DNA from 4 places in the Paenibacillus sp. A14 genome. Region 1 is predicted to be linked to each of the others. Evidence: a T-box and tRNA genes for the amino acid it is inferred to sense, from the RefSeq annotation. Region 1 holds a T-box; the other regions hold tRNA genes.

Region 1 (5,415 bases):
GTTTCCGACGGCCTGATGGTTGCCCGCGGTGACTTGGGTGTGGAAATTCCTGCGGAAGATGTGCCGTTGGTACAGAAGCGCATGATCGAGAAATGCAACCGCGTCGGCAAGCCGGTCATCACGGCGACGCAAATGCTGGATTCGATGCAGCGCAACCCTAGACCTACACGCGCTGAAGCAAGTGACGTGGCCAATGCGATTTTCGACGGTACCGACGCGATCATGCTGTCCGGCGAAACGGCTGCCGGGAAATATCCGGTGGAGTCCGTGCTGACGATGTCGCGTATTGCCGAGAAAGCGGAATCCGCGCTGGAATATCGCGAAATGTTTATAAAGCAAAGCAATGCGCAACAAACAACGGTGACCGAGGCGATTTCCCAAGCGGTGGCTAACTCCGCGCTGGATCTGAACGCCAAAGCGATCATCACTTCGACGGAAACGGGTTATACCGCTCGTATGGTCTCCAAATACCGTCCGAAAGCGCCGATTATCGCCGTCACCACGGAAGACCAAACGCTGCGCCGTCTTGCGCTGAACTGGGGCGTAACTCCGGTGAAAGGTCAATTGGCCACTTCCACGGACGAAATGTTCGACAACGCGATGAAGGGTGGACTGGATTCCGGTCTTGTGAAGGAAGGCGATCTGGTTGTGATCACAGCAGGGATTCCGCTGGGCCGCTCCGGTTCGACGAACCTGGTCAAAATCGGACAAATCCGCAAGTAATAGCTTTAGATACAGCTAGCCGCATATCAGAAGCAATGGGCTGCCCGTACAACGGGCTTTCCATTGCTTTTTTGCTAGATTAAGCCGAACTAGAAACGGTGCAACTCTTGTAAATGACAGGGAAAGGGGCGTACTAAAGATGCATGTTAGCGAGCTGGCGATCAAGCCCAAATATTTTGAGTTCGATATGATGGGCATCGTCTATCATGCCCACTATCTGGGCTGGTTTGAAGCGGGACGGACCGCGTTGATTGAGGAACTGGGACTAAACTACATTCACATGGAGCGGGCGGGTTATATTTCGCCGGTTCATGAAATGAAGGTGGAATACCGGAAAGGGATCCGTTACGGGGATGACGTTTTGCTCCGAACCTGGATCAGTTCGAACGGCGGCGTCAAAACGGAGTACGCCTACGAGGTGCTGAACGGGGGAGGCGAGCTTTGCGTCGTCGGATCATCTACGCATTATGTGGTCCGAAGGGAGGATTTCAAGCCCGTTCAGTTCAAAAAAGTATTTCCGGACTGGTATGAAGTATTCGAGCGGGCCAGTAAATTTTGATTCCGGTACATCAAAACGTTACAATACTCTTTAGAGCTTTGCTATAATTCATGGAGTTACGCCGCAGGAAAAAGGAGTTATTGTATGCGCAAATGGATAGCGGTATTTATCGTAGTCGTTCCCCTGGTAGAGTTTTGGGGTTATGTGTGGGTCGGGGAGCGGCTTGGTGTCGGAAAAACGATCTTTCTGACCTTGGCCACTTCGGTGATCGGCCTTCTGATGATGCAGTTTGAGGGCCGCAAGCTGATGGCGGATGCCAAATCTCAAATGATTGGCAACCAGATTCCCGGCAAAATGATGATCGAGGGCTTATGCGTGTTCGGCGGCGGGATCCTGCTGTTGATTCCGGGTTTCGTAACCGATGCGATCGGGTTTACGATGGTGTTTCCTTTAACGCGTCCCCTTTATCGTTTGCTATTGATGAAATGGATCGGCAAAAAAATCAAAGACGGAACGATCACCTTTTTCCGGCGTTGACTTTTTGATTTTTTTTCGATATAACTAGTTTAACTATTTTTGGAACTGCATATGAAATATCTGCGAACGGGACAGTACGCTGCTGGAAACCATAAAAGCGAGCCGGGAGGGTGGAAGCCGGTATGGGGAAGTGGGCGGAAGCGGGCCCGGGAGATGGTTTGCCGAAGGCGGCGGGGGTTGCCGCAAGCCGTAGTCAAATCCGGGTGTTGGCCGTTATCCTTCAGAGTGGTTGGGACGATGGGTCCCGACACGCAGAGTGGTACCGCGGGAACTGTAAGTCTCTCGTCTCTTCAATGGAGATGAGGGGCTTTTTTATTTGGAGAAAAGAGGGGATTGGAATGGATTGGTTTAAAAAAATCGTCGCGGAACAGATCGCTAGAGTGCTGGAAGAAATTACGGAGCAGGAAATCCGGGACTTGCTGGAGATCCCGCGGGACGCTTCCATGGGCGACTTGTCGTTTCCTTGCTTTACGTTAGCCAAAAAGCGCAAGGCTTCCCCCGCGGGGATCGCCCGGGAGCTTGAGGAGGGGCTTCATGCCCGGGGTATCGCCGGGTCCGGCCTTATCAAAGTGTCGTCGCAAACGGGTTACGTCAATTTTTCTTTGGATCATGCCGCAGTAGCCGAGGCGATATTGCCCGGGATTTTAGAAAGCGGGGAGCGGTATGGAGCGGGGGATATAGGAGCGGGCAAAACGGTGGTGATCGATTTTTCCTCCCCGAATATCGCCAAGCCTTTTCACGTAGGCCATCTGCGCTCCACGGTCATCGGAAGCGCGCTGTACCGGATTTACTCGTATCTGGGTTATCGTTGTGTCGGTATCAACCACCTGGGGGATTGGGGGACGCAGTTCGGGAAGTTGATCACGGCCTACCTCCGCTGGGGAACCGCCTCCCGCCTGGAGGAAGCGGCCATCGACGAGCTGTTGGGGTTGTATGTGCGTTTTCATGAGGAGGCCGACAAGGACCCCGCTTTGGAGGATGAGGCCAGAGAGTGGTTCGTCAAAATGGAGCAGGGAGACGAGGAGGCTAAGAAGCTGTGGAGACGGTTCGTCGATGTAAGTCTGGCGGAATTCCAGAAGATCTACGATCGGCTCGGCGTGCGGTTTGATTTTGTGACCGGGGAGAGCTTTTACAATGAGTATATGGATGATGTTGTGCGGGAACTGAGGGAAAAACGCCTGCTTGAGGAGGATGAGGGCGCTTGGCTTGTCCGCCTCGAGGAGTACGGCATGCCCCCGGCCTTGATTCTGAAAAAAGACGGCAGCTCCCTCTACCCTACCCGCGACATAGCGGCGGCGCTGTACCGGAAGCGGACCTTCGGCTTCCATAAAGCCTTGTATGTGACGGACTATTCGCAAAGCCTGCATTTTAGCCAATGGTTTAAGGTGATCGAACGGATGGGCTACGGGTGGGCGTCCGAACTTGTCCACGTTCCGTTCGGGCGGGTCAGCCTGGAAGGCGAGGCCATGTCCACCCGGAGGGGGAAAGTTGTCCGGCTGGAAGAGGTGCTGGATCAGGCGGTTTCCAAAATCCGCGAGATTATTGAGGAGAAAAATCCCAAGTTGGAGAACAAAGAAGAGGTTGCCCGGCAAGTTGGCGTGGGTGCGGTCATCTTCAATGACCTGCGGGGAAACCGGATCAAGGACATCGATTTTTCCTGGAAAGAGGCGCTCAGCTTTGAAGGGGAGACAGGGCCGTATGTTCAATATACGTACGCCCGGGCCTGCAGTGTACTGCGCATGGGGACGGGAACCGAGGATCTGCACGGCTTGAACCTTAGGCCCGGCATCGATTGGGACCCTCAACGGTTAAGCTGTGAGGCGGAGTTCAGGATGATCAAACAGCTCGGCCTGTTCCCGGAAGTGGTCGGGCAGGCGGCCGCTAAGCTGGAGCCTTCGCTGATTACCCGCTACTTGGTGGATACCGCCCAGGCTTTTAACCGGTTTTATCACGATTGTCCTATTCTGAAAGAAGAAGCCTCGCTGCGCATCGCCCGCCTGGCTCTCGTTCAAGGCGTGCGGATCACGTTGAAGACCGGGCTGGGACTGATCGGGCTGCAGGCGCCGGAGCGGATGTAGGGCGAACGTGGAGGAAGGCTGCAATGAATCATCGCAGCCTTCCGTTCACGATATAGTTGCGCAGATCGCGGATCACGCCCGCGCGGATCATGGCGCCGATGACGACGAAGGAGACGGGGCCGATAATCAGCCCAAGCACACCGAACAGCTTCAGTCCAGCAAACATGGCGATCAACGTGGGCAGGGGATCGAGACCGACGCTGCTGGCCAGCACTTTGGGCTCGATCAGTTGGCGTGCGATCAGAATCACGCCGTACAGAATCGACAGCCCGATCCCTAGTCCGAGGTCCCCTGTCATATAGGCATAAAGCAGCCAGGGGACCATGATGGTTCCGACGCCGAGATAAGGGAGCAGATCCACCAGACCGATTAATAAGGCATAGGTGAAGGCGGATTCGACGCGCAAAATCAGAAGGCCGATGAGGACGATGACGGCCGTGATCGAGATCATGATGAACTGGGCGCGCAAATAGCCGAACAGCGCTTTTTGCAAATCCCTCCAGACCTCTCCGGCGGTCTTACGAAAGGCAGGAGGGATAAAGCCGGCGAGAAACCGGATGTGGCGCTCCCAGTTTTTACTGATAAAAAAAGCGGCCAGCAAGATGACGACCAGAATCAGCCCGAGATTGGGCAGCGAGGTCAACAGTTGAACGATCCCGCTCAGCAGACCGCTGAGCAGGCGCGATACCGCCGAGCTGATTGTGCTTGTTGTGTTGTCGATGTTTTGATTGATCGTGTTTTCGTAATCCGGGTTATCGGCAATAAAGCGGTTGATTTCATTGATGATGTTTTGGATTCCTTCGCTTTGGCTCCATTCGACAAACCATTGCCGCCAGTTTTCGATATGCTGGTCCAAAGACTCGGCCAGGCTGATCAGCTCTTTGACGAGCCGAGTGATGGCGGCGGACAGGACGATCCCAGCTCCCCCGAAATAAACCAGGAGCGCCGCGGTAACCGCGAGCCAGCGCGGCAGTTTGACGGCGGCCTGCAGCCAGCGCACAAAGGGGTTCATCGCATAGGCGATCAGCCAGGCGATCAGGAACGGATACACTAGCGGCAGCGCCCAGTAAAAGCCGCCGGCCAGCAGGATCAGAACCAGGAGCACTCCGGTCCCCCGCATCAGGCGGTTTCTCAATACATTATCCAAACGGCATTCCCCTTTTCGGACAGGTCCTCTTTCTACCCTATTACTTAGCCTCTTTTTCTATGCCGGAAACAATTTGCCCAGGAAGTTCACGAAGTCATCGAAAGCAAAAAGATATAAAGTGACTTTTTTCATTGCAAAACGAAAGCGATTACAAAAAATCATTTATCACCACGATAAAACAATTTGATATCCCAGACCAGGCTGTTCGGGTTCCCTTGTTTTTAAAAATCCAGTATGATGAATTTACAGGATGAACCGAGTTACCGATGAACACGGTACCCGGCGTCATAGCCAGATATCTACTTTGTCCGGGCCTTGTTATTGCCATGCTCTGAAAATTTTAAACTTTTAAATTGAAAATGTTTTCATTGGCTTGTTCGGCTCATATTTCGTTTTTAAAGGAGAGATGCACTATGACGGCTACCAAAGGA
Region 2 (5,415 bases), on a different contig from region 1:
CGTCCGTCACCAGCATGATGTTGCCGGGATAGACATGGTCTTCGGTCACGACCTTGATCACTTCCTTCACATCATGCCAGGCCGATCCTTCACGGATCATCAGGTGCATGCCCAGCTGCAGCTTGAGCAGCCCTTGCTCCTTCGTGACGGTCTCGTGGCACGAGGTCACCCCGGAGGCGATATAAGCCTGGAGGAGCGGCTCCTCCTCGCTCGGAAAGTGCCCGGTGACCGCTTTGCCGGCCCGGATCGTGGCCGCGATCTCGCCAGTCATTTTGGGATCGCCGTACACGACCCCCGGGAAGTTCATGACCTCGCCGAGGCCTTCGACGCCATCCCAGGTCATCCCGTCTTCAATGTCGGCGACATCCAGGGCCGCCCCGGCATCTTCCAGATGATCCGTGGCCGGAACGCAGGAAGGGAAGGTCGTATATACCTTGAGCGGCAGTCCCCGACCTTCCTCATGCATCCAGCGTACCCCGTCCGCTCCGAAGACGTTGGCGATTTCATGCGGATCCATAAACACGCCCGTCGTCCCTTTGGCTAAGGCCGCTTTGGCGAATTCGGTGACCGAGAGCATCGTGCTCTCGACATGCATGTGGCCGTCCAGCAGCCCGGGAACGATAAACCGTCCCGCCGCATCGATGACCGCGGTCCGCTCGCCGATCGTATGGCTGGCATCGCCGACATAAGCGATCCTTCCGCAGGCGATCGCGACATCCGTGCCCGCCTGGAGCTTTCCCGTATAAACGTTGACCAGAGTTCCGTTCTTCACGACCAGATCGGCTTTGCGGGTGCCCGCGGCCACCTCGGCCAGTTGACGGCTCACTTCGGTTAACTTGCTTCTCTTGACTGGTTTCATTCGCTCACTCCTTGCTGGGTAAACTGGCTAAAAAGTAATGTACTTATTCTTCCACCGAATTCGCGTAAAAGCAAGAAAAAGACTGCCCCGCCGAGCGCAAGGGCTCGTGAGGCAGTCTTGCCGTTAGCGGTTATTCGATTACACGCCCTGCGGCGTAACCTTCTCGATCACGCGGTCGATCAAGCCGTATTCCTTGGCTTCGGCGGCGCTCATGAAGTAGTCGCGGTCCGTATCCTTTTCGATCCGTTCCAACGGCTGACCGGTCCGTTCCGCCAAAATTTTGTTCAGCTTGTCGCGCATTTTCAGAATGCGGCGGGCCCGGATTTCGATATCCGTAGCCTGGCCTTCGGCACCGCCAAGCGGTTGGTGAATCATGATTTCGCTGTTCGGCAGCGCGTAGCGTTTGCCCGGCGCACCGGCATTCAGCAGGAAGGCGCCCATGGAAGCCGCGAGACCCACGCAGATGGTGGAAACGTCGGACTTAATGAATTGCATCGTATCAAAAATGGCCATACCGGCTGTGATGGAACCTCCAGGGCTGTTAATGTACAAATGGATGTCTTTCCCCGGATCCTCCGCGTCCAGAAACAGCATCTGAGCGATGATGGAGTTGGCGACAACGTCATTCACCTGGGAGCCCAAGAAAATGATGCGGTCCTTCAGCAGTCTGGAGTAAATGTCGTAAGCGCGTTCGCCGCGGTTACTTTGTTCAACGACCATAGGAATATAACTCACCGATAAAACCTCCTCATTAATGGATCAAGTTTAATAAATCAGAACCACTTCCTGGCCCAAGCATCGTCGGGAATCCCGTAGCCCGTTCGCGCCAGACTTATATCCCGGGAAAGGCCGTGTGTCAGCCTTGAGCCCAATCGGTTCAATCAATTAAAGAATTGACGGAATCGATGAATATTAACCTCATCATAAACAATTTCAAACAGAAAGTCAAAGAAAGTCAAACTCTAGGTAATAAAAAAGCCCAAACTCAGGGCGATGATGATAACAGGCTGCGCAACCCAGTTCAGTGCTGCGGATGTCTGTCATTTAAGTAAGATGGCGCGCCCGCGAGGAATCGAACCTCGATCTCAGGCTCCGGAGGCCTACGTCATATCCATTGGACCACGGGCGCATGATTTAAGAACAACAAAACTTATTATAGGACATCCGTTTACGGATTGCAAGTTATATTTTGTGCTGTTAAAAGGCACCAATTGGGGTTTGTAAAACTTGGGTGGTTCTTCGGTTTTTTTGAAAGCAGTTTTGAAAATTTTTAGATCGAAATGCCTTTTGTAATGAAAACTAAAATAACAATAATAGCAATACTATAAAATTTTGTTAGTCAAAATAAAATTGTTTTTTTGTGTAGTAATTGACCTTTATCTTAACAAGGAGTATATTTGTTTTGTCGATAAAATAATGTGCTAATAACAAATATAACAACAATGTTATTAAAATCAATTACCGGAGTAAAAGAAAGGATGGACTTACCATGTCTCAAGCTGTTCCTTGCAATCCCCAAGCAACTGAAGAAGTGAAAGCGCTATTAAATTATTTGAGCGGGTTGTCCGGCAAAGGCATTATCACGGGGCAGCATACGCAAACCACAACACAGGAGGAACTGCATTACATTCGAGAGGCGACAGGGAAGCTCCCCGCCCTCTGCGGTTTCGAACTCTTGAGCTATTCCCCGAACATTAACTATGAAATGAGCGGCGAGGAATGTTTGCTTGAAGTCAATGAAAACAAAAATACGCTGCAAAACGCCTGGGATTGGGTGACAAACGAAAAAGGATTGCTCACATTTACCTGGCATTGGTTCTCTCCGCTCGGCGGGAAGGATAAGAGCTTCTATGCGGAGCATACCGATTTTGATGCTTCTCGGGCGATTGTGGAAGGAACCGCCGAGCACGAGGCGTTGTTGTCGGATATGGATTATGTGGCCGACATCCTTAAGGAATTCCGCGACAAACGGATTCCGATATTGTGGCGTCCTTTTCATGAAGCGGAAGGGGAGTGGTTCTGGTGGGGCAGCAAGGGCCCGGAAGTGGCCAAACAGCTGTATCTTCTCATGTATGACCGGTACACCCGTTTCCATGGGCTGAACAATTTGATCTGGGTTTGGAATTCGCCGCTGCCGGAAGGGTATGTCGGGGATGATAAAGTGGATATTATCTCCAGGGACTTGTACCCGCCGGCTCATGAGCATACCGACCTTCGGAAAGAGTACGAGGAGTTGATCCAAATTACGCCGACGGAGAAACTGGTGGCTCTGGGGGAAATCGGATCCATCCCCAGTGTGCCCGATCTTGCGGAATCGCGAATTCCGTGGCTGTGGTTCATGACCTGGTCCAACGATTTCGGCAAGACGGAGTTGTTCACGTCGAAGGAAGAACTGCGCCGGGCTTATCATCACGAATACGCCGTTACACTGGATCGGCTGCCTAAGCTATATTAATCCGTTGAGGAAATTTTGCGAAGAAGCGTAAACAGCCCCTTGTCGAAAAGGGGCCGTTTTTGTATTCATGACACCGAGGGGCGGAAGACATGAACTTTGTCAGAGTATTGAACGACATTAAGCTGAGGAACAAACTGTCTCTGACCTTTATCACTGTCGCGGTTATTCCGCTGCTGGTTAGCGGGGTATTCTTTACCGGCAAGCTGCGCGAAATCATGGTCAAGGATGCCTTCAAGCAAGCGGCGGACAATGTGGATCGCGTACGGAAACGGACCGAAGAAGTCATCAAGGTGCCGCTCGATATCTCCTATCAACTTTCCAATGACAGCCGATTGAAATCGGTGGTGAGCCGCAGCTACGACAGTTACATCGAGGTGATCCAGACCTACCGCCAATATACGGAAATCCGGGACTACATGAGGCTGTACAAGGAGGTAAAAGCCATCCGGCTCTATACGCCAAACCCGACGATGCTGAACAACTGGGAGTTCATGCAACCCGATGCCAAGACGGAACAGGCGGATTGGTACAAGGTGGCTTTGGGCAAAAAAGGGCTGGCCGGCTGGGGATTCATACAGGATGAGCGGGATCAGAAGTACTACCTGAGCTTGGTGAGAAAAATCAGCCTCGACGATCCCGGTCAGGAAAGCGTGCTTGTCATCAATGTTAATACAGCCCTGCTGAACTCGATTATTTCACAGGAATCCTTTCAAACCATGATCGTTGACGACCACAACAATATCGTGGCAGCAAACCGGCCGAATCTGTACGGCAAAAATCTCGCCGAAGTGCACGCCGGTGACAGCATGCTTACGCAAAGCGAAGGAAGCTTCGATGCCGTCATGGACGGGAAGGCGTCCAAGGTCGTCATCGCCAGTTTAATTCCGCAGAGCAGTTGGAACGGCTTGCGGGTGATCTCGGTGTTTTCCGTATCGGACATCGTCCGTGATGCAAACGGTGTTATCCGGCTTGCCGCCTTGGTCATCGGAGGCTGCCTCGTCGTCGCCGTCTTGCTCGTCCAGGCATCGGCATCGCTCATAACGGGCCGGCTGCTGCGTTTGAGCAAGCATATGTCCAAAGTCGGAACAGGTTCCTGGAATGCTTATCTCGACTTGGACGGCAAAGATGAAATCGGCCAGCTGTCCCACCGGTTCAACGCTCTGGTCGGCAGGCTTAGCCAACTGATGCTGGAAGTGGAGGAGACCAACCGGCAGAAGCGGCTGCTGGAGCAAAAGCAAAGCGAGATCAAGTTTAAGATGTTGGCCAGCCAAATCAACCCCCATTTCCTGTTCAATACGCTGGAATCGATTCGGATGGAGGCCCATCTGCGGGGAGAGGAAAATATAGCGCAGGCGATCTGGCAGCTTAGCACGTTGATCCGCAGCAGTTTGGAAGTCGGCAACGGAAAAATTCCGCTTTCCGAGGAGATCGCCATGGTTCGCTGTTACTTGGAGCTGCAAAAATTCCGTTATGAGGACCGGCTGCAGTATAAGCTGGAACTGGCGTCGGGGATTGGGGAGGTCGAGATTCTTCCCCTGATCATTCAGCCGCTGGTGGAGAACTCCATTCTCCACGGGTTGGATCAGAAAGAGGACGGCCCCACATCTATCACTATACGGGCGGACTATAGCGAAGACGGCCAGGTGCTTGTGGAGATTTCGGACGATGGGGCGGGGATTGTGCCGGGGAAACTTGAAAGCTTGGTAAGAGAGCTCCAGGAACCGGAGGAAACCGGTCAGCGGATTGGGCTCCGCAATGTCCATGACCGCCTGAGGCTTACCTATGGTGAAGGCTCGGGACTTTCGATTGAAAGCAAAGAGGGTGAGGGAACCCGGATTTCATTTTGCATACCTAGGGGAGGAGAATCGAATGTTCTCAGTGATGATCGTTGACGATGAGCCAAAACTTCGTCTTGGCCTGCAAACCTTGATTCCGTGGAAGGAGCTGGGCTATGAGGTGACGGATACCGCGGCTAGCGGAAAAGAAGCACTTCGGTCTCTTGAAGAAGTGGTTCCTGACTTGCTTGTGGTTGATATCCGCATGCCCGGGATGAACGGATTGCAACTGCTCCAAGAGATTCGTCAGCGGGGATGGAACGTGC
Region 3 (5,415 bases), on a different contig from region 1:
CATTCCAACCGATGTGTTCATAATAGGCGGTTCCTTGTACATTTTTGTACTCCTTTGACGCCCTTTGTTGTTCTGGCTTTTACTCCTTCGATGAAGCTCGGATTCAAGTAGCAAATTAGGTTTCTCCCATAAAAGACGAAGTGATTGAAGCACTTCCCACAAACTCATTCGGGTTCCACTGATCACATGAATGAGCATGGCCATAGCATAAGCGATCAAAGCGATAAAGATCTGGTTCCATATCCCTTGAGGATCATAGCTATACAGCTTCACTAATCGCAAATGCTGCTTCATCCACTTGAAAAATAGCTCGATCAGCCAACGCTGCCGATAGATGTCCGCGATTTCCTCAGCACTTAGGTCAAAGCACGAAGTAGCCAGACGATACTTGCGCCCCTTTTCATCCAAAAACTCTACAAGGCGTAAAGAATTCTCTGTCTTGCGAAAGGCACTCCCTAATTGAACGATAGCATCTCGGATGATGTTTGAATCCGGATGAACCGGCAGCTCTTGCTCCACCTGCCAAACCCTATGTTTTTCGTTGATTCGAGTTACGAATTGAACTTTTTGCTCTAGCCAAGTATCGAACTGTTTATACTTCACATAACCGCGATCCATCACGTATATTGTGCCGTCATCTTCGACCAGAAAGTTCATGGTTTCGTAGTCACTCACATTCCCCGTAGTAGGGATGGCCTTCTCAGGAATGACCTCTTTCTCTTCATTTTTAGTCAAAACCAAGACTCGAACATGAATTTTGATTTGAGTGTGGTCACGGGTTACGTACGCCCAGTTGGCCAGTGTCGCCGGAAGTCTTAGACAAGTCGAGTCGATAATCCGAATCTGTGTGCCCTTGATTTCCGATGGAGCTTTCTGCTTGACCTTGCCGATGAGTTCAAGGAATAGACCTTCGAGTATCTCGGTAGGAATCATCTTTAGACGCCTGGAGATTTGAGAACTACTGATGCTGGATAGTTCCAGACTTTCCTGCAGCGTTGTGCTTGTTCGAAGTGGCTTGAGAAATGTGTTCATAAGAATCCCACTTAGCGAGTTGGGAGGCTAAAATTAACTTGATACTTTTTAAGGTAGTAAGCTTGCGAACACGATGATCGGAAATTGGAAAGCTAAAATTTTCTTCAGAAATATAAGAAAAGCATTGACGAATCACAGATAAATTGTGTATGTTACCCATGGTTGGCTCCTTTTGTTGAGATGAGTTATGGGTAACGCATCTAACTCAACAATAGGAGCTTTTTTTATTTTATTCCATGAAAATAACATATAAATTAACATATTTAGTAAATACTGTTCCGTTAATTTCTTGTGTCAGGTTTAATGCAATGCTAGTGCCTTTTGGGACGTTAATTCGGCCCGATTCGGCTCCGAGGGAATCATAGCGGTCAAAGGGCCTTATTCCCCTGATGCGGGCCCCGAAATCAGGTTTTGGCCCGCTTTTTCCCTATATAAGGCCCTAAAAAGCAATGACGTTGCATTAAACCTTCCTTGATGCTGCCCATTTAGGGCCAATCCGCCGCTTTGGCAAGCAACATGTCGAACTTAGATCGTCTCCCCCTCTAAATCATGCTAACGGTCGCCACGGCCCCTATTTGCCCTGTTTGCGCTGACTCCAAATTCTAACGGTCGCCACGGCCCCTATTTCATATAAGTATGGCTGTTTTGGTCGAAATAAAGGTAAATAACGGTCCACACGACCGTTAAAATCCCAATACGTGATTCAATCGCAACATAACGGCTCTCACGGCCGTTAGACTTCCTAACTGCAGAACCTTGTTTAGAGGCCTGTACTTATTTCGAAGTTCTCTAAAAGAGATTAAGGCATCAAGCTCCGTTGTAATCATGTGTCAGGGTTAATGCAATGCTAGTGCCTAAAAAGCGCTTATTTCACTCGACCCAGCCAAATTCGACAAAATAGCGCCGCATATGGCACTTATTCACCTACCGGCTTTTCAAATAGCAAAGCTGGCCGCTGACAATATACGGCCTAAATTCCTCCCAAAAACGTGGGGGCTCGCTCCGACGAACCCCTACCGGGGTTCTCATCCCCATTGGACGCAAAAAAGCCGGTTCACGTATGAACCGACTTTCTTCTTACGTCCCAGGAGGGATACTCGCGCTGCTGCGCGAGACTCCGCTCGTCCTTCCCTGCTAAGCGCGGGAGGTCTCGCTCCGACGAACCCCTACCGGGGTTCTCATTCCCAAGGGACGCAAAAAAGCCGGTTCACGTATGAACCGACTTTCTTCTTACGTCCCAGGAGGGATTCGAACCCCCGACCGACGGCTTAGAAGGCCGTTGCTCTATCCAGCTGAGCTACTGGGACATGATACATAAAAAACAGAAGCAAAAAAGATTATATCATGGCAAATTAGTTTGCGCAATAGGGTGGCTGGGATTTGCTATAATGGGATGATTTTTGCCTTCTTTCATCTCTATGCTATAATCTCAATAAATTAGACCGGATGAAAGGAGGTGCCCTTATCAGCGACACTCACAACCAGAAGGACAACGTGGTCTTGTTTCCCAAAACCTTGGATTTTTACCAGATTGAATTGACGAGAATGCTGGAGACCGAGCGATACGGCGAGGCTGCCGAGCTTCTGCGGTTTTTATTGCAATGCCAGGGCCAGGACGACAGGCAGTATGCGGAATGGAGGAACTTGTTGGATTGGCTCACGGACGCGTTTCCCATGCTACAGGATGAAGCGGCGAACCACACCGGCCTATCGGACGATGAGGAAGAGGACGAGGATGTCATAGCCCGGCGGCATGTCGAGGCCAAGATGGCCGAGGATCATCAATACGCCGACAAGCTTTTGCGGGCGGTCATCGGGAAGCCGATGTCGGAGCAGACGTTCCTTGCGCTGGAGCAGCTGGCTTATCTGGATCGGCCGGAAGTCGACGAGGCGCTGATTGATTGGCTGAGCCGACAAGAACTGCATCCTTTGCTTCAATATCGGGTACTTCAAATCTTAAAACGCCGCGGGGCCCATGGTGTCGTTTCGTTTTTTCGCTTTGGGGAGAAGGTGGAGATCGAAATCGAATCCGTGCCGATCAAGCCGGAGGATTTCCCTGCACCGGTTCAGCATGTTCTGGAACGCGTTGGCGATCAGACCCAGGTTCATGATCCGACGTTGTTTTATTTTGCCCAGGAGCTTTGGACGCAGTTTGTTATGGCCATTTACGGGACGATGGATTACAGGTCGCTGCTGAGCGATGAGGACAGCATGATCGACATCTGGGCCGCCGCACTCCATCAAATGGTCGCGGACAGCTTGCCGGGCGGGATTCATGAAGAGGAGATCCGGAGTTTGTACGGCATCACCGACAATTTGCGGCTGCGTTTCGAGCAAGCTTGCCGGTCCATGCGGCAGTTCGTAACGGCGGGGCTGAAGTAATGAACAATGTTTACAATAAAAACCGGTAAATCTGGAACCCGAAGGGGAACCTACTAACAGCTCTTGTAAAATGCTGTATTGTTGTTTATAATATAGTGGTTATTCTCGAACGTGGACTAAGACAGCTATACTGAAACCAAGATAGCTGCTTTATCGCGCGATTCGGTTTCAGTATTCAGTATAAGTGAAATTTGGAGGGGAAAGCATAAAATGAAAGCAACTTGGGAAAAAATAGAGAAGAACCTCGGCGTTCTCGAGGTTGAAGTGGAAGCGGAACGCGTTGCCGCTGCACTGGATAAAGCTTTTCAAAAAGTAATTAAAAAAGTAAACGTACCCGGATTCCGTAAAGGTAAAGTACCTCGGTCGATCTTTGAGGCCCGTTTCGGTGTGGAAAGCTTGTACCAAGACGCCATCGATATTTTGCTTCCTGAAGTTTATACTGAAGCGGTTGATCAAACGGATATTTTCCCGGTAGACCGCCCGGAAGTGGATGTTGAGCAATTTGCCAAGGGACAACCTTTCAAGTTTAAAGCTAAAGTAACCGTGAAGCCTGAAGTGAAGCTTGGCGACTATAAAGGTATCGAAGTTCCTGCAACTAACACCGAAGTTGGCGAAGAAGAGTTGAGCGAAGAGCTTACCCGCATGCAAGAACGCCATGCCGAGCTCGTCGTGATCGACGAAGAAGCTGCACAAAACGGTGATACCGTTGTCATCGACTTTGACGGCTCCGTGGACGGAGTTCCGTTCGAAGGCGGCAAAGCCGAGCGTTATTCCCTTGAACTGGGCAGCAACACCTTCATTCCTGGTTTTGAAGATCAGGTTGTGGGACTGGCTACAGGCGACTTTAAGGACGTAACCGTTACTTTCCCTGAAACTTACCATGCTGAAGAGTTGGCGGGTAAAGAAGCGGTATTTAAAGTGAAAGTTCACGAAATCAAGCGCAAACAGCTTCCTGAACTGGACGACGAGTTTGCCAAGGACGTAAGTGAATTCGATACGTTGGACGAATACAAAGCGGATATGAAGAAACAATTGGAATCCCGCAAGGAAAAAGAAGGCGCATCTGAACGCGAAAGAATTCTCGTTGACAAAATCGGCGAGAATGCCGAAGTGGAAATCCCGCAAGCCATGATCGACAGCGAAGTGGAGAACATGGTACGCGACTTCGATAACCGTCTCCGCGCCCAAGGCATGAACCTGGATATGTTCCTCGGTTTCTCCGGCCAAACGGTTGAAGATTTGAGAGAACAAATGAAGAACGACGCCGAGAAGCGTGTTCGCAACAACCTGGTGCTTGAGCAAATCGCGAAAGCCGAGAAAATCGAAGCGACGGAAGAGGAAGTCAACAAGGAGCTTCAGGATATGGCGGACGCTTACAAGCGCACTCCTGAGGAAATTCGTAACATCCTTGCCGCGAACGGCTCGCTGGGAAGCGTGAAAGAGGACGTTCTTCTTCGCAAGACGATTCAGTTCTTGACGGAAAACGCCAAGGAAGTTCCCGCCGAGCAATTCGAAACGGCGGAGAAATCCGAGGAAGCCGACAAGCCGGCCAAGAAAGCGACGAAGAAAGCGGCCAAAGCGGATGATTCCGCAGCGGAAGAGAAACAAAACGAAGAAGAATAAGTCCTTGCCCGCAAGGAGCTATTTGATCATACAACACAAGGCAAATGCTAAGGCACGTATAACTTAATGCGTGCCTTAATTTTTCACCTTTTATCCATACAATTATTTCCACCCGGGAATAGGATATCCCTATCGGTTATATATTGTAAATTCAAACACATAAACTGTATGGGGTGAAAAATGACATGCGCCTTTGAACGTGATAAAATAATCTAGGGCGCAGGAAATTTGATAATAGAAAAGAGGTTGGTCACATGAGTCTGGTACCTATGGTCGTGGAACAAACAAACCGGGGAGAACGGTCTTACGATATTTACTCTAGACTGCTCAAGGATCGCATTATTTTCTTAAGCAACGCGATTGACGATGACGTAGCCA
Region 4 (5,415 bases), on a different contig from region 1:
TTTGGTTTGTTTCGATCCGTACAGAACATCGTCTGCATGTTATAAAATGAAGCGCTCGTCGGGAACGCGATGGTTCCTCCTTGACGGGCGCTTATTTTAGCAGGCGCGTTCCCGCTAGCGCCTCATCAGACATCATAGTAGGAGAAAATGAAGATCCGTTGAGCTATGATTTGGAGTGAGGTCACTCGAAAGTACGCAGTCTCAAGCCCACGACTATCAAGGTGCCTAGCAACTTCCAACTCCAAAAGATGCAAATCTGCAGGAATTTAGGCCGATCTACGAGGGTATGCGAAAAAAGATGCAAATCTGCAGGTATTTCTAGCGATTTTAGAGAAACGGGCCTATTTCGTCGAAAATTCCTGCAGAATTGCAGGAATCTTGAAATTTTTGTTCCGAACAGGAAAAAATCCTGCAGATATGCAGGAATTCTGTGTTAATCAAGGTTGTCTGATGGGGCACTAGCTCCAGAGCGAAGTAATTCCGCCCGCCCCTCTCTACTCTTATAAATAAGAGCCTTTTCGGCCAAAAAAACCTCAATTTTACTTTCCTCCCCTTGGAACAGGCCCCAACCCCGCTTCAGTGAAGCAATCCTTGTATATGTTTCGAACCGTCTTCTCGTGTACACCGATAAAATTTGCAATCTCCACAAAGCTATAATCGGCAATGATCAACTCTTGGATTTGCTTTACGAGCCGTTTGGTCATCCTCCTTTTGCGATCCACATTGGAAAGTTCCTCCCAAAATATAGCGCCGCAATTTCTGCACTTGTATCGCTTCCGCAAAATTACCAAACTGACATGTTTTTGCCTTACAGGCAGGTCCAGCACCACTTGCTCCCTACACCCGTGTTTATATAAAGGCTCCCCGCTGCCGCAATAGGGGCAATATGCGGGAAAAGCCGCTCGCTCCACCGGGATCATAAGGTCTTCCGGATACTCCACGACAGGTCCGCGGACTTTCAAATCCGACAGACTATGCCAGTTCTGATGGTTCGCTAACATGTTAGGCCTTTAGCTTGCGGAGAGGGAGCAAATAAATTAGAAACAAGACACTCAAGGTCGTATATGCCGCCGTAAGCCCGAAACGATCCGTCAATGCACTCGCCAGAAGGGGACCGAGCATCATGCCAAGCGAGTAGGCCGTGTTATATGCCGCAAATGTAGCGCCTTGAGAAGCGAACCCCATTTCCTGCGAGATGTCGGCGAGCTTCGGAAGCGCGGGGGTTAACACCATTCCCAAACTGATTCCCAGGCCGATCAACCCGATAATTTGCACCCAAATTTGCGTGGGAAGAGCATTCAGCGGCAATGCGACCGCAGCCATTAAAATCCCCAGCCGGATCGTTGCAAGATGCCCCAGCCGGGTAGACAGTGAACCGATCCATGGGGCAGCCGCACCGTAAATCAATGTGACTACGACAAACATCAGACCGATCATGGAGGGGGACAAGTGCAGGTCCTCATTAAAATGAATCGGCAGCGTCGGCTCTATACTTGCAAACAAAGCGGCACCCACCGTAGCCACACCGGCGATCACCATGACTCGCTTATTCCGGAGCAAACGGAAAGGGGAGATAAATTTGTCCGCTTTGGTATCTTTCAAATGACGCAGAAGCACGACGCTGATGGTCGCAGCCAAAAGAGCGATCCCCGCCGCGATCAAAAACGGCAGACGGTAGCCGCCCCATTCATACAGCCAGCCCCCGGCCGGCGGACCAAGCAGAATCCCTCCCGCCTGGCCCGACATCGCGATTCCCATCGCTCGGCCGCGCTCATTTGCGGGGAAAACCTCGGCGAGCAAGGAAAGCCCCGCCGTCCATGGTGCCGCCGCCGCTACTCCCTGCATGGCACGCGCCAGGACCAGAATCCAGAAGCTCGAAGAAAACGCGTAAACCAAAGTTGTCGCCGACAGCACAATCAGCCCGGCCACCAGCATCTTTTTTCGGCCTACCCGGTCTGCCAGGGCCCCGACAAATGGCGTCGCTATAAATAAGGCGATAGCATAACTGGCAAAAAGCAAGCCGATTTCCGATTGCGAGGCGCCCAGCGATTCGGCATGGAGCGGCAGAAAAGGAACGATGATACCGTACATTAACATATCGGCAAATATAGCCACAATCACAACCAACAGAACAGATTTTTTAAGGGGGTTTGAATCCATGAAGCTCACACTCCTCTTCCTAAAATTCCTAATATTTCATCGATGCATTTAAGCTGAAGCTCGCATTGTTCATAAATATTATGAAAAATAACATCGATTTTCGGAGTTACTTCTCCCGGTACGCCATGCTTCTTCTCGTATCCCGATTTCATACTGGCATACACCTTTAAAATTTGCGCTTTCTGCTCTTCCAGAGCCTCCGCGATTTGTTCCTCCCCCAGGTTCTCCATAAAAGTCAGAGCCGTGTACAGGGATGCGGGGAACACAACGGATGATTTTGAAAAAGAAGTCCTCAATAAGCGGCTCAATTCTAAAACCCCGTCCTCGGTAATTTTAAAGATGGATTTGGTCCTCATCCCGGTTTTTTCGACCTTTTCCAACACCACTTTCCCTTCCTCCTGCAGTCTCTTTAGAGCATGGTAAATGGACGCGGGCTTCACGTAAGCCCATAAATCGGTCTGTGAGGACTCCATCATCTGCTGAATTTCGTAGCCCGACATCGGCCCGTTGGCTTTTAAAAGTCCCAATACCATGGTACGGGTCATGATTATTACCTCCTGTATCAACTTTATAGTAATCGTTTAATACTAAACGTTTAGTATATGAGCAATACTATCACAATCTCCCACGTTAAAAAACCGATTTTGGGCATTTCACCACATAATCCGATTTCTAGATAAGTTTGAACTATTGAAAGTTGGGCGGAGTAACTTGGTTGGTCTCGTTGACTCGGATGTTGGTAGTAGATGATAGGATATACGCGCTGAGGGTGAGGGGGTCAAATTAACGGGAATTCCTCCCGTTAATTTGGTGCCTATACGGCTGCAGAGATGGATTAGCTGGAAAACCTCCAGCTAATTCACCTGAAATTGAGTACATCAGCGGTTGGGCCACGGAATAGATGGAGTTTTTCCAGCTAAATCGGACCCAAGGGACAACAGTGGAAAATTAACGGGAGGTTTTCCCGTTAATATATGGAGTGTGTGTAGACTGGTTCCAGACAGTGCCGCTTTATATCTACTTTGGGTGGATGTCTCCATAATCATTTCATTTCACACTATTCCTTATCGCCAATTCTTTAGTTCAACCTATATAGTTAAAAAAACGGAGATCACCCGGCCTCCCCGTATTCGCGGGCGGTCTTGCTTCAACGAGCCCCTATGGGGGTTCTCATCCCCTTGGGACGCAAAAAGCCGGTTCATTAAGTTGAACCGGCTTTCTCTTACGTCCCAGGAGGGATTCGAACCCCCGACCGACGGCTTAGAAGGCCGTTGCTCTATCCAGCTGAGCTACTGGGACACAAAGTATGTAAGAAGGATGCGTTATTTATTATAACGCATCCTTTCTATTTTTCAAAGGGGGTATTTAACCTTATGATGACTTTGCCCTAACCCCCGGATGATTACCGCGGTAGTCCGGCGTCGAGGCGCTCCATGATCTCGCGGTCCGCCAGCAGGCGCTGCAAAAACTCGGCCCGCTGCCGCTCGGGAGACGGCCAGCCGTCGCGGCAGAAATCCTGCTCGGCGACCTCCTCGTACGCCTGGTGCATATTGTTGTCGTACCAGTCGGTTTCGAGGTCGGCGTCGCTCTGAATCATCCGCACGATCTCGTACTCCCCGCCTTGTCCGCCGGACGAACGGGCGACATACACAAAAAGATCGGGATCGTCCACCGCGCCCGGGCGGACCAGGATTTCCCCGCAAGGCGTTCCTTTAACTTCGGTGATCCGCCGGAATACGGCATTCTTGATGTAGTACATCCCTAAACCTCCTCGCCTTCGCCTTCCACCATCCCGGGAGAAATGCGGAGGGAGCGGTGTAATTGTTCGCGCGTTTCCTCGGTCCCCAGCTTATAAATTTGCCGGTATAGTTCGTCCACCTGGCTCTGGTAGCTGGCGTTCACGTCCTCCTCGGGACTATCCGGCCAAGGAAACGTATAGGCAAAAAAGGTGCTCACTTCTTTTTCATCAATTTGCTCCAACATATGACGTATCATGTCAGCTTCTTCCGGGGTCGCGCGGATTTCCCACTCATAACCCGTCGCACCTTGATCCTCCAGCAAGGACCGGCCTTGCAGGGATACATAGTATGTTTTTTTCTCCATCGCCTACCTCCTGGCCCCGGGGGAATCCCCCGTTTGCTCATAGTTTTCCGTTAAGGACAGACATTTTATGCCCCGGGTAGGCATAATTTGTTAGTACTTTTCAGCCGGCCCAAAATGGGGAACGTAAGCGATCATAGAGAGGAGAAACCACCATGTGCGGAATCACGGGTTTTATCGAATGGAATCGAGATTTGACGGCAGAGCTGGACTTGGTGCTGTCGATGACATCCTGTTTGGAAAAAAGAGGGCCAGACGCCCAAGGTACCTGGATATCAGGTCCCTGCGCCTTCGGACACCGGCGGCTGAGCGTCATGGACCCCGAAAACGGCGCACAGCCGATGGTGATTCAGGAGGAAGATGCCGTTTACAGCATCGTATATAACGGGGAGATCTACAACGCGCCCGAACTAAAAGATGAACTGCGCCGCAGGGGCCGGACATTCCGGACAAACTGCGATACGGAGGTGCTGCTTCAATCCTACATCGAGTGGGGGCCGGATTGCGTTTACCGGCTGAACGGCATCTTCGCTTTCGCGGTCTGGGACAGCGTAAGGCAGCACGTTTGTTTCGCCCGCGACCGGCTTGGCGTCAAACCGCTGTTTTACAGCGAGCTTGAGGGGACGTTGATTTTTGCCTCCGAGCCCAAGTCGATCCTCAAGCATCCGAGGATGGAAGCCGTCGTCGGGCCGGAAGGACTGGCGGAAATTTTCGTCATCGGGCCGGCCCGGACGCCAGGGCATGGGGTCTATCGCAACATGAAAGAGCTGCGTCCCGGCCAGGTCATGATCTACAACCGCTCAGGGCTCCGCACGTACGCTTACTGGAAGCTGGAGGCCGAGCCGCACACGGATTCCGTTGAAGCGACCGCAGGCGAGATCCGCAGCCTGCTGCAGGATACGATGGAACGTCAGCTCATCTCGGACGTTCCGGTCTGCACCTTGCTCTCGGGCGGTCTCGATTCCAGCGCCCTGACCGCGCTGGCCGTCGATTATTACCGGCGGACCGGGCAGGGACAGGTGCATACGTATTCGGTGGACTACGTCGATAACGACAAGTATTTTCAGGCCCACAGCTATCAGCCGGGGGCCGACACCCCCTGGATCAAACGGATGGTCGAGGAGCTCGGCACGGAGCATCACTGGATCTCGTTTG

What was found. A T-box is a leader RNA that pairs with one kind of tRNA and senses whether it is charged. The one in region 1 lies ahead of argS (arginine--tRNA ligase), so its partner is inferred to be a tRNA-Arg.
Region 2: it has a tRNA-Arg gene. The T-box ahead of argS (arginine--tRNA ligase) is inferred to sense a tRNA for this amino acid. The anticodon was not compared.
Region 3: it has a tRNA-Arg gene. The T-box ahead of argS (arginine--tRNA ligase) is inferred to sense a tRNA for this amino acid. The anticodon was not compared.
Region 4: it has a tRNA-Arg gene. The T-box ahead of argS (arginine--tRNA ligase) is inferred to sense a tRNA for this amino acid. The anticodon was not compared.

Annotation. Positions count from the first base shown of each region.
Region 1 covers NZ_JBAGJD010000017.1:5,325-10,739, forward strand. The annotation lists gene pyk (pyruvate kinase) at 1-723, shown strand, start outside; gene V4U88_RS24805 (acyl-CoA thioesterase) at 863-1,282, shown strand; gene V4U88_RS24810 (FxsA family protein) at 1,367-1,759, shown strand; T-box leader at 1,813-2,052, shown strand; gene argS (arginine--tRNA ligase) at 2,098-3,837, shown strand; gene ytvI (sporulation integral membrane protein YtvI) at 3,866-4,984, opposite strand; gene V4U88_RS24825 (citrate/2-methylcitrate synthase) at 5,398-5,415, shown strand, end outside.
Region 2 covers NZ_JBAGJD010000005.1:47,706-53,120, forward strand. The annotation lists gene ade (adenine deaminase) at 1-859, opposite strand, end outside; gene clpP (ATP-dependent Clp endopeptidase proteolytic subunit ClpP) at 998-1,594, opposite strand; tRNA gene V4U88_RS14765 (tRNA-Arg) at 1,914-1,988, opposite strand; gene V4U88_RS14770 (glycosyl hydrolase) at 2,349-3,314, shown strand; gene V4U88_RS14775 (sensor histidine kinase) at 3,404-5,206, shown strand; gene V4U88_RS14780 (response regulator transcription factor) at 5,184-5,415, shown strand, end outside.
Region 3 covers NZ_JBAGJD010000019.1:47,749-53,163, reverse strand. The annotation lists gene V4U88_RS25695 (IS4 family transposase) at 1-1,032, opposite strand, end outside; tRNA gene V4U88_RS25690 (tRNA-Arg) at 2,266-2,339, opposite strand; gene V4U88_RS25685 (hypothetical protein) at 2,479-3,414, shown strand; gene tig (trigger factor) at 3,625-5,037, shown strand; gene clpP (ATP-dependent Clp endopeptidase proteolytic subunit ClpP) at 5,292-5,415, shown strand, end outside.
Region 4 covers NZ_JBAGJD010000025.1:9,744-15,158, forward strand. The annotation lists gene V4U88_RS26655 (transposase family protein) at 540-1,001, opposite strand; gene V4U88_RS26660 (MFS transporter) at 1,003-2,160, opposite strand; gene V4U88_RS26665 (PadR family transcriptional regulator) at 2,166-2,705, opposite strand; tRNA gene V4U88_RS26670 (tRNA-Arg) at 3,386-3,459, opposite strand; gene V4U88_RS26675 (hypothetical protein) at 3,563-3,919, opposite strand; gene V4U88_RS26680 (hypothetical protein) at 3,922-4,263, opposite strand; gene asnB (asparagine synthase (glutamine-hydrolyzing)) at 4,416-5,415, shown strand, end outside.